Regions from separate parts of the Streptomyces cinnabarinus genome, predicted to be linked through region 3. Evidence: riboswitches for the same ligand, from Rfam matches in the RefSeq annotation. Region 3 holds a riboswitch; each other region holds the start of a gene.
What was found. Region 3 has a riboswitch for cobalamin ahead of STRCI_RS38500 (energy-coupling factor ABC transporter permease). Riboswitches for the same ligand answer to the same signal wherever they lie in the genome.

Region 1 (3,265 bases), 6.3 Mb from region 3:
ATTCCGGGCGATCCCCATGTTGACGATGTCGGTCCGCCGCAGATTGATCTCGGCCGGACTGCCCGCCCCCTCGCAGATCACCGCGTCATACGTGCCCCGCAACTCCGCGAGACAGTCCAGCACCGTGCCGAGCAGCCGCTGCTGCCGCCCGCCGTGATAGCCGCGCGCGCTCATCTCGCCGACCGGCTTGCCCATGAGCACGACCTGGCTGCTCTGGTCCCCGCCAGGCTTGAGCAGCACGGGGTTCATCAGCGCGGTCGGTTCGACCCGGCAGGCCTGCGCCTGCATGGCCTGCGCCCGCCCGATCTCGGCGCCCTCGCGCGTGACGAACGAATTGAGGGACATGTTCTGTGCCTTGAACGGCGCGACCTTGACCCCCTGCCGCACCAGCCACCGGCAGATCCCGGCGGTGACGACACTCTTCCCGGCGTCGGAGGTGGTCCCGGCGACCAGCAGCCCCCCGCCGGTCATGACCGCGCTCCCTTCACCAGACCGCGCGCGACGGCACTCACGCCGAGCGCCAGCCAACCGACCCGCCGAGACAGCCGTACGGCCCGCTCGATGTCCCCGACGTCCACCGCACGCCCCTCCCCGTTCAGCACCGGCCGGTGCTCGATGCGTCCGCCGTACGACAAGGTCCCGCCGAGCCGCACCCCGAGCGCCCCCGCGAACGACGCCTCCACGGGCCCGGCGTTGGGGCTCGGGTGCTTCACCGCGTCGGCGCGCCAGGCGCGTACCGCACCCTGGGCGTTCCCCCCGGCGGCGGCGGCGAGTACGGCGGTCAGCCGCGCCCCCGGCCAGCCGGCGACGTCGTCGAGCCGGGCCGAGGCCCACCCGTACCGCCGATAGCGGGGCGACTTGTGACCGACCATGGCATCGAGCGTGTTCACGGCCCGGAACCCGAGCAGCCCCGGAACCCCGCCCAAGGCCCCCCAGACCAGCGCCCCCACCACCGCGTCGGAGGTGTTCTCGGCGACGGACTCCACGACCGCCCGCGCGATCCCGTCGGCGTCCAGCGCCTGCGGATCCCGCCCGCACAGATGCGGCAGCCGCGCCCGAGCCGCCCCGACGTCCCCCGCCTCCAGGGCCCGCCCGATCACCCGGGCCTCCCGGGCCAGCGAAGTCCCCCCGACCACCGCCCAGGTGGCGACGCCGGTCAGCGCGATGGAGGCGGCGGGGGACCGGCGTACCGCACGAGAGGCGAGCGCCCCCATGGCGACGGCGCCACCGGCGCACACACCGGCGTGCAGCGCGCCCCGGCCCCGGTCGTCACGCCACAACTGACGTTCCACGGCGCCCGCGGCCCGCCCGAACACGGCGACCGGATGCCCACGGCGCGGATCGCCGAGGAGCAGGTCACCCAGGAGGCCGGCGGCGGCGCCGTACGCGAAGACGCGATCGGCCCGCATCGGCTCAGCCGATCGCGGAGTCAGTTACGGGTCTGGTGCTGGATGTCGATCGGCAGGCGAGCATCGCGATATGTCCTCACTCAGGGTGTCCACGCCCTGGTACGACGAGACCGGTGGCGAGAGTTCCTGGCTCCCGGGGGTTCCTACCCCGGTGACAGTGGCGGGACCGCGCCGGACTCGCACCGGCTTCCTCTTCTGCCGCCGTAATTGGCTCCGGAAGTCCACCACGGCCCCGGAAGGGCCGTCAACTTGCCGTTGACCTGCGAGGGGAGAGTGTGCTGAGGCCCACATCGGGTCCGGCGGGGCGGGTTTGGCTCGCGGGGTCACCCACACGAGGTGACTACCCGGGAGCGCCTTGCGACTGCGGTCCGTGACGAACTGGAATACCGGGGACCGATCGAGCGCAGCCGAGGTGGAGGGCCGGGTCCATGGCGTACGTGGGCGAAATGGTGCTGGACGACGGGCAGGTCGTCCTGCTGGAGGTGACGGGCGAGGGGCCCGCCGGAGTGCAGCGCGTGTCGCGCGGCGGCGCGGTCGCCGGGGCGGCCGAGACCCTCCAGCAGGCGCTCGCCCGGGTGCGCCCCGCGCTGGGCGCGGTCCTGGAGGGCGCCCGGGAACTGCCCAGACCGCCCGAATCGGTCACGGTCGAGTTCGGCATCACGCTGAGCGCGGAGGCGGGGGTCGTGGTGGCCAGGGGCTCCACCGAGGCGCACTTCACAGTGACCATGAACTGGGCGAACGAACCGGCGCTTCCCGGGCAGCGCGATGCCGACGCCCGCACCTGACGACGAACTCGCGCGCGGTATCGCCCGGTTCTGGAGCCACGACGGCCAGGTAACCGGCAGCGGCTTCCTCATCGCCGAGGACACCCTGTGCACCTGCGCCCACGTGGTGGCGAACGCGCTGGGCGTCCCCGACACGGACCCGCTCCCGCCGACGGGCGCGGTGACGGTCGACTTCCCCCTCCTCAACCCGCCGTCCGCCCGCCTGCCCGCGACGGTCACGCACTGGCGCCCGGTGGCCGGGGACGGCGGCGGCGACATCGCCCTGCTGCGGCTGTCGGCCGCCCCCGGCACCACCCCCGTCCGCCTCGCGGGCGGCACGGCGGTCTGGGACCACCCCTTCCGCGTCCTCGGCTTCCCCCTCCGCACCGACGACCACGGCGTGTGGGTGGACGGCCGGTTGCGGGCGCCGGTGGGCAAGGGCTGGACGTCGATGGAACCGCGCGGCCGGACCATCGGCCGCGGCTTCAGCGGCGGCCCGGTCTGGGACACGGCGCAGGGCGGCGTCGTCGGCATGACGGTGGCGGCGGACACGGGAACGGGCGCGAGCACGGCGTACCTCATCCCGGCCGCCCACCTCCTGGGCCTGGAACCGGGCCTGTGCTCCTCCCCCTTCCGGGGCCTGGAACCTTTCCGCGAACAGGACGCGACTCTCTTCTTCGCCCGCCGGGCGGACAGCGAACGCATCGCGGAGGCACTGCGCGAACACCCCTTCGTCCCGGTGGCGGGAGCATCGGGAGTGGGCAAGTCGTCGCTGGTACGAGCGGGAGTGCTCCCGTTGCTGCGCGCGGCGGGCCACACGGTGACGGACTTCGCGGGCCAGCCGGACACGGACCCGGTCCGGACCCTGGCGGAGGCGCTGGGCGCACAGTTCCCGCCGGTACGGGAGCCGGCCCGCGCCCTCGGCCAGGACTGCTCGGCGGCGACCCTGCTGGGCGCCCGCATCCTGGCGGAGTCGGGCCCGGCGGGCCATGTCATCCTGCTGGACCAGTTCGAGGAGACGGTGGGAGCACGCCCGGCGGACGCGAGGGCGTTGCTGGACGTGCTGCTGCCGATGGCCAGGGCGGTTCACCC
Region 2 (3,265 bases), 2.6 Mb from region 3:
TCCGTGCAGAGGTTGGAGGAGTGGACGACATGGCCCGGCAGGGCCGTCTGGTTGGCGGTGCGGTTGGCGGCGTCCTTGAAGGTCATCCAGCCGTTGCCGGTCTGCGCCAGGGTGCGCATCATCCGGCCGTACAGATCACGGGCGGCGATGGTCCTGCGGGCGAGCCCCGCGGCCTCGGCCCTGCGATACGCGGCGTCGAACTCCTCGCCCCACAGGTCGACCAGCTCGGGCACGTCGGCGGGGGAGAACAGCGACCACTGGGCGTCCTCGTTCACCCGGCGCATGAACTCGTCCGGGATCCAGTGCGCGAGGTTCAGGTTGTGCGTCCGGCGGGCGTCCTCACCGGTGTTGTCCCGCAGCTCCAGGAACTCCTCGATGTCGGAGTGCCAGGTCTCCAGGTAGACCGCGGCCGCGCCCTTGCGGCGTCCGCCCTGGTTCACGGCGGCGACGGAGGCGTCGAGCGTCTTGAGGAACGGGACGATGCCGTTGGAGTGCCCGTTGGTGCCGCGGATCAGTGAACCCCGGGAGCGGATCCGGGAGTAGGAAAGACCGATGCCGCCGGCGTGCTTGGAGAGCCGGGCGACCTGGTGGTAGCGGTCGTAGATGGAGTCCAGCTCGTCGTTCGGGGAGTCGAGGAGGTAGCAGGACGACATCTGGGGGTGCCGGGTGCCGGAGTTGAAGAGCGTGGGCGAGGAGGGGAGGTAGTCGAGGCGGCTCATGAGCCCGTAGAGCGCGGCGACTTCGTCCAGTGCCCGAGTGGTGTCGTCCTCGGCGAGACCGGCGGCGACGCGGAGCATGAAGTGCTGCGGGGTCTCCACGACCCGGCGCGTGATGGGGTGCCGCAGCAGGTACCGGCTGTGCAGGGTGCGCAGCCCGAAGTACCCGAAGCGGTCGTCGGCGCCGGAGTCGACGAGGGCGTCGAGGCGCTCGCCGTGGATCCGCACGAACTCGGCGGTCCGGTCGGCGATGAGCCCCTCCCGGTGCCCGACCGCGACGGACTCGGTGAAGGAGACGACGCCCTGCGAGGCGGCCTCGGCGGCGATGGAGATCGTCAGCAGCCGGGCGGCCAGCCTGCTGTAGGCGGGGTCCTCGGAGATGAGCCCGGCGGCGGCCTCGGTGGCCAGCTCGCGCAACTCCGCCTCGTCCGCGTGGGCGGACCGGCCGCGCAGCGCGGCGGCGGCGACCCGGCCGGGGTCGGCGTCGGGGAGGTCGGCGGTCAGCTCGGTCAGGGTCCGCAGCAGCGCGGTACCGGGACCGTCGGTCTCCACCGGGGCGGCGGAAACCGGGTCGGCTGGCGCGATGGTCACGTGGGGGCTCTCCCTCGCTCGGCACGGGGCCTTGCGGGCAGGGGGCAGCTCACGAGCGCACGGGGCGTCGCGTCCACCGGCCCATTCCACGAGGCCCGGACGTCGGGCACCACGGCCGAACGGCCGGGTGCGCTGTCGGCAGGTCCTCGGACTGACTCCCATACGTGCGCGAACACGCATAAGTACACCGTTGCGGGACAGTTCCGGATTCACACCGGATTCCCCTGCGGCGGCAGCGAGCATGAGCATACATCTTGTGCTCGCCTGCTTCGCCACCCCCAGATGTTGTGTCGCTGGGTGTAATTGCATGAAAGCGGGCCGCCGTTGGTGTTGCTCTTCGGCGGCCCGCTTCCCTGCCTGTGCCTCAGTGGACCGGCGTCAGATCCTTCTGTACGCCGGGGTCGCCCGCGTCCGCCGTGTAGTCCTCGGGGCTGGTCTCGTCGACGCCGTCCGGGGCCTTCGCGGCGCGCAGAACGAAGGTCAGGACCACCGTCACCACGAGGTTCAGGACGAAGGCCGTCAGCCCGATGTAGCCGATCTCGCCGATGCCGGGGATCTCCTTGGAGGAGCCGCCGAAGTGCTTCTGGGTCGGGGAGGCCACACCGTACGCCGCCACCGTGCCGTAGATCATGCCGACCGCCCAGCCGGCCAGCAGGGCCCAGCGGTGGAACCAGCGGGTGAACAGGCCGCCCACCAGCGCCGGGAAGGTCTGCAGGATCCAGATGCCGCCCAGGAGCTGGAAGTTGATGGCGACCGTCTTGTCCATGGTCAGGACGAAGGCCAGCGCGCCCACCTTCACCAGCAGGGACACCAGCTTGGAGACCTTGGTCTCCTGCGCCGGAGTCGCGTCCGGCCTGATGAAGTCCTTGTAGATGTTGCGGGTGAAGAGGTTCGCCGCCGCGATCGACATGATCGCCGCCGGCACCAGGGCGCCGATGCCGATCGCCGCGAAGGCCACGCCCGCGAACCAGTCCGGGAACATGTTCTCGAACAGCTGCGGGATCGCCAACTGGCCGTTCTCCACCTTCACTCCGGCCGCGATCGCCATGAAGCCGAGCAGCGCGAGCAGACCGAGCATCAGCGAGTACAGCGGCAGGATCGTGGTGTTGCGGCGGATCACGTCACGGCTCTTCGACGACAGCGTCGCCGTGATGGAGTGCGGGTACATGAACAGCGCGAGCGCCGAGCCCAACGCCAGCGTGGCGTACGTCCACTGGCCGGCCTCCGGCGGCACCAGGCCGCCCACGCCGGTGGTGGTGAACTTCTCGCCCGCGCCGGCGAAGATCTCGTCGAACCCGCCCAGCTTGATCGGGATGTAGATGATCGCCACCGCGATCACCAGGTAGATCAGCGTGTCCTTGACGAAGGCGATCAGCGCGGGGGCCCGGAGGCCGGACGAGTAGGTGTACGCCGCCAGCACACCGAACGCGATCAGCAGCGGGAGGTCCTTGATGAACCAGTTGGTGTTCTCCCCGCCACCGACGCCCATCACGTCCAGCACCGCCTGGATGCCGACGAGTTGGAGCGCGATGTACGGCATGGTCGCGAGGATGCCGGTCACCGCGACCGCCAGCGACAGGCCCTTGGAGCCGAACCGGCCGCGCACGAAGTCGGAGGTCGTCACGTACCCGTGCTTGTGGGACACCGACCACAGCCGGGGCAGGAAGGTGAAGATCAGCGGGTAGACGAGGATCGTGTACGGCACCGCGAAGAAGCCCGCCGCGCCGGCCGCGTAGATCGCCGCCGGGACGGCCACGAAGGTGTAGGCCGTGTACAGGTCACCGCCGAGCAGGAACCAGGTGACCCAGGTGCCGAACGACCGTCCGCCCAGGCCCCATTCGTCGAGGCTGTGCTCGTTCTCGGCCTTGCGCCAGCGGGCGGCCAGGAAGCCCATGACCGTGACGGCCAGGAAGAAGAAGATGAAGACGGCGAGTGCCACGCCGTTCACGCCGTCGTTC
Region 3 (3,265 bases):
GGTGATGCAGAAGCCCAGAGGCACCCGGTAGGCCCGCCACAGCTTCCGGCCCGGCACGCCCGCCGGACCCAGCAGCACGGCGAGGGCGGTCACCAGGACCAGCGCGGCGCCGGGCCAGGGCGGCAGCGAGATCGCGAGCACGGTGAGACCGAGCCCGAGCACGGCCTTGTCCACGGGATGGCGGCGGCGCCAGCGACTGCTGTGCGCCGCCGCGTCGATGGGCAGCACGAGGGCTCAGACCCCTTCGCCGTCCGACTCCCCGGCACTTCCCACGCCCACGGCATCCCGCTCCCGGGCCCGCAGCTCACCCTGCTTGCGGCCGCGCCGCAGCCCGAAGTAGTAGGCGAGGACACCGGCTCCGATGGCCGCCTGGAGGGAGAACAGCGCCGACTCGATCTCCCCGGACGGCGGCTCGTACAGCGGGGAGAACCACGGCTCGTAGTCCGGTTCGATCTCGGTGATCGCCGTCTCCGCCTCGCCGTCGGCGCCGGTGAACGGCTCCTCCTTGTGATCGCCCATCCCGAGGACCAGCGGCATCACCGCGAGCAGGGCCACCGCGAGCAGAAGCAGCAGGTTGATCTTGGTGTTACGGCTCATCGGGCCACCGCCTCGTTCGACTCGGCCGGGACCCGCTTGCCGCCGGAGAGCAGCACGCCGAGCCGGGTCAGCTCGCCCTTGCTGGACTGCACCAGCAGCCGCATCACCAGCACCGTGAGCAGCCCCTCGCTCACCGCGAGCGGGATCTGGGTGACCGCGAAGATGGAGCCGAACTTCCCGAGCGCGCCCAGGAAACCGCTGCTCGGGTCGGGGAAGGCGAGTGCCAGCTGGACGCTGGTGACGCAGTAGGTGGACAGGTCGGCGACGAATGCGCCGCAGAACACCGCGACCATCAGCGGCACGTCGTAGCGCCGGAGCAGCTTGTAGACCGCGTAGCCCGCCCATGGCCCGACGATCGCCATCGAGAAGACATTGGCGCCGAGCGTGGTCAGGCCGCCGTGGGCGAGCAACAGGGCCTGGAAGAGCAGGGTGATGGTGCCCAGGACCGCCATGATCGGCGGCCGGAACAGGATGGCCCCGAGGCCGGTGCCGGTGGGATGGGAACAACTCCCCGTCACCGACGGCAGCTTGAGGGCGGACAGGACGAAGGTGAAGGCCCCGGAGGCGCCGAGGAGCAGGGTGCTCTCCGGGTGCTCCCTGACCTCACGGGTGAGTGACCGTACTCCGTGGACGACGAACGGCGCGGACGCGACGCCCCAGGCGACCGCGTGCGCCGGTGGCAGGAAACCCTCGGCTATGTGCATGGCTCAGCAGACCCTCTCCAGCACCTCGTGGATGGTTGACGTGCCTTGGCCGGTCTCCTGGCTGACGGGTGACACCGCCCGGTGCTCCGCCTTCCCGGGTCACAAGGACCCAGTGGCTGCCCGCGAGGGCTGGAGCCGGACTTCCCGATCACAGTGGCGAGGGCCGCACCGGCATCACACCGGATTTCCCGTTCACCAAGGCGTGGTGACAGTAGTGCCTGATCAGGTCGGCTGACAAGCGCGCCTCGGGGGCGCAAAGACGGCGCACGCCAGCTCATACGCCCAGAGCGCGCACCCGCCGGGGTCACTCCCAGTGATAGCCGTCACCGAAGTTGAGGGTGTGCTCCAGGACGTCCTCCAACGGGTCGTTCAGCTCGATGCCGTTGACCACCGACACCACGGGCGCGTGGTTGGAGACACCCAGAAGGGGGCCGTCGTGGGCGGCGGCGTCCCCGGCCGTCGCAAGCACCGTCGCGGTCAGGGCAGCGGGCAGGAGGGTGAAGCGTGCGCGCATGAGTGCCTCTCCTTCGAGACGGATCCCACACCGTGCGAGGACCCGCTCGGGAGGTACCGCGCACCCGGCACGCGGAGTCAACACGCCCGGGCAATTCACCTGAAGGAGGCGGACGCTCCGCCTTCTCGGACGAGCCGCTTGCTGAGGCAGCGGGAGAACTCGGTCTGAATTTACGGGACCCGCGGTGCCTCCTGGCTGACGGCCCCGAGGAGATGGGTGACCAGCGGGTTCTGGTCGTTCCCGCGCCAGGCGACGGCGACGCGCGTACGGGCGGCCCCGGGAGAGATCCTCCGGAAGGCGACGCCCTTGAGGCGAATACGCCGGATGCTCGCCGGAGCCAGGGAGACACCCAGCCCGGTCTCCACGAGCGCGCACACCGTCTGCCACTCCACCGCGTCCTGAACGACCCGCGGAACGAACCCCGCCGCCGCGCACAGGCCGAGGATCCGGTCGTACAGCCCCGGACCCACCTCCCGGGGGAGCAGCACGAACGGGGAGTCGGACAAATCCGTGAGCTGTACGGTCCGTTGCCCGGTCAGGGGGTGCGCGCTGGGCAGTACGGCCACGTAGGGCTCGCTGAGCACCGTCCGGAAGTCGAGGTCCGGGTTCTCGGCCTCGGAGGGCTCGCGCAGGAGGCCGATGTCGATGCTCCGGTCGTGCAGCGCGGCGATCTGTGGGGCCGTGGTCATCTCCCGGATGTCCAGCCGCACGCCGGGAAACCGCTGCCGGAAGTCCCGCAGCAGACTGGGCAGCACGGTCAGGGCCAGCGAGGCGGCGAAGCCGATCCGCAGTCGGCCGGAACTGCCGCCGCCGACGGCGCGTGCGGCGGCCAGCCCGTCGGCGAGGTCACCGAGGGCCCGGCGGGCGGCGGGAAGCAGCTCACGCCCGACGGGGGTGAGGGCGACCCGCCCGGGGCCCCGGCTGAACAGCGAGTGCCCGACCTTGTCCTCCAGTCGGCGAATCTGCTGGCTCAGTGGCGGCTGGGCGATACCGAGGCGCGCGGCGGCGTGACCGAAGTGGAGTTCCTCGGCGAGCACGACGAAGGCGTGGAGTTGGGGGAGGGGAAGCTCGGGTCGTTCCATACGCGTAGTGATATCAGGGCATGGCTGAGCTCGTATTAGACGTATCTGCGCTGGTCACCTAGCGTTCGGCGCATGACAGAGCGACGCGCGATCCTCAGCGGCTCGACGTTCGAGGAGCAGATCGGCTACGCCCGAGCTGTGGTGGACGGCGCCTGGGTGCATGTGTCCGGCACGACCGGCTTCGACTACGCCACCATGACGATCTCCGACGATGTGGTGGAGCAGGCGGAGCAGTGCCTGCGCAACATCGAGGCCGCGCTGGCCGAGGCGGAGTGCACCTTCGCGGATGTGGTGCGGGTGCGCTACCTCCTGCCCGACCGGGAGGACTTCGAGCCCTGCTGGCCGGTGCTGCGCCGTTGCTTCGGGGA

Region 1: another riboswitch for cobalamin. It lies ahead of STRCI_RS09870 (cobalamin biosynthesis protein); the one in region 3 lies ahead of STRCI_RS38500 (energy-coupling factor ABC transporter permease).
Region 2: another riboswitch for cobalamin. It lies ahead of STRCI_RS27075 (ribonucleoside-diphosphate reductase subunit alpha); the one in region 3 lies ahead of STRCI_RS38500 (energy-coupling factor ABC transporter permease).

What each region holds. Positions count from the first base shown of each region.
Region 1 covers NZ_CP114413.1:2,189,532-2,192,796, reverse strand. Annotated here, with positions in the region: gene STRCI_RS09875 (cobyric acid synthase) at 1-471, opposite strand, end outside; gene STRCI_RS09870 (cobalamin biosynthesis protein) at 468-1,409, opposite strand; cobalamin riboswitch at 1,511-1,650, opposite strand; gene STRCI_RS09865 (CU044_2847 family protein) at 1,838-2,194, shown strand; gene STRCI_RS09860 (serine protease) at 2,175-3,265, shown strand, end outside.
Region 2 covers NZ_CP114413.1:5,960,424-5,963,688, forward strand. Annotated here, with positions in the region: gene STRCI_RS27075 (ribonucleoside-diphosphate reductase subunit alpha) at 1-1,307, opposite strand, end outside; cobalamin riboswitch at 1,428-1,566, opposite strand; gene mctP (monocarboxylate uptake permease MctP) at 1,672-3,265, opposite strand, start outside; gene STRCI_RS27085 (DUF3311 domain-containing protein) at 3,264-3,265, opposite strand, start outside.
Region 3 covers NZ_CP114413.1:8,517,088-8,520,352, forward strand. Annotated here, with positions in the region: gene cbiQ (cobalt ECF transporter T component CbiQ) at 1-228, opposite strand, end outside; gene STRCI_RS38495 (energy-coupling factor ABC transporter substrate-binding protein) at 235-597, opposite strand; gene STRCI_RS38500 (energy-coupling factor ABC transporter permease) at 594-1,301, opposite strand; cobalamin riboswitch at 1,332-1,516, opposite strand; gene STRCI_RS38505 (hypothetical protein) at 1,606-1,815, opposite strand; gene STRCI_RS38510 (LysR family transcriptional regulator) at 1,986-2,897, opposite strand; gene STRCI_RS38515 (RidA family protein) at 2,970-3,265, shown strand, end outside.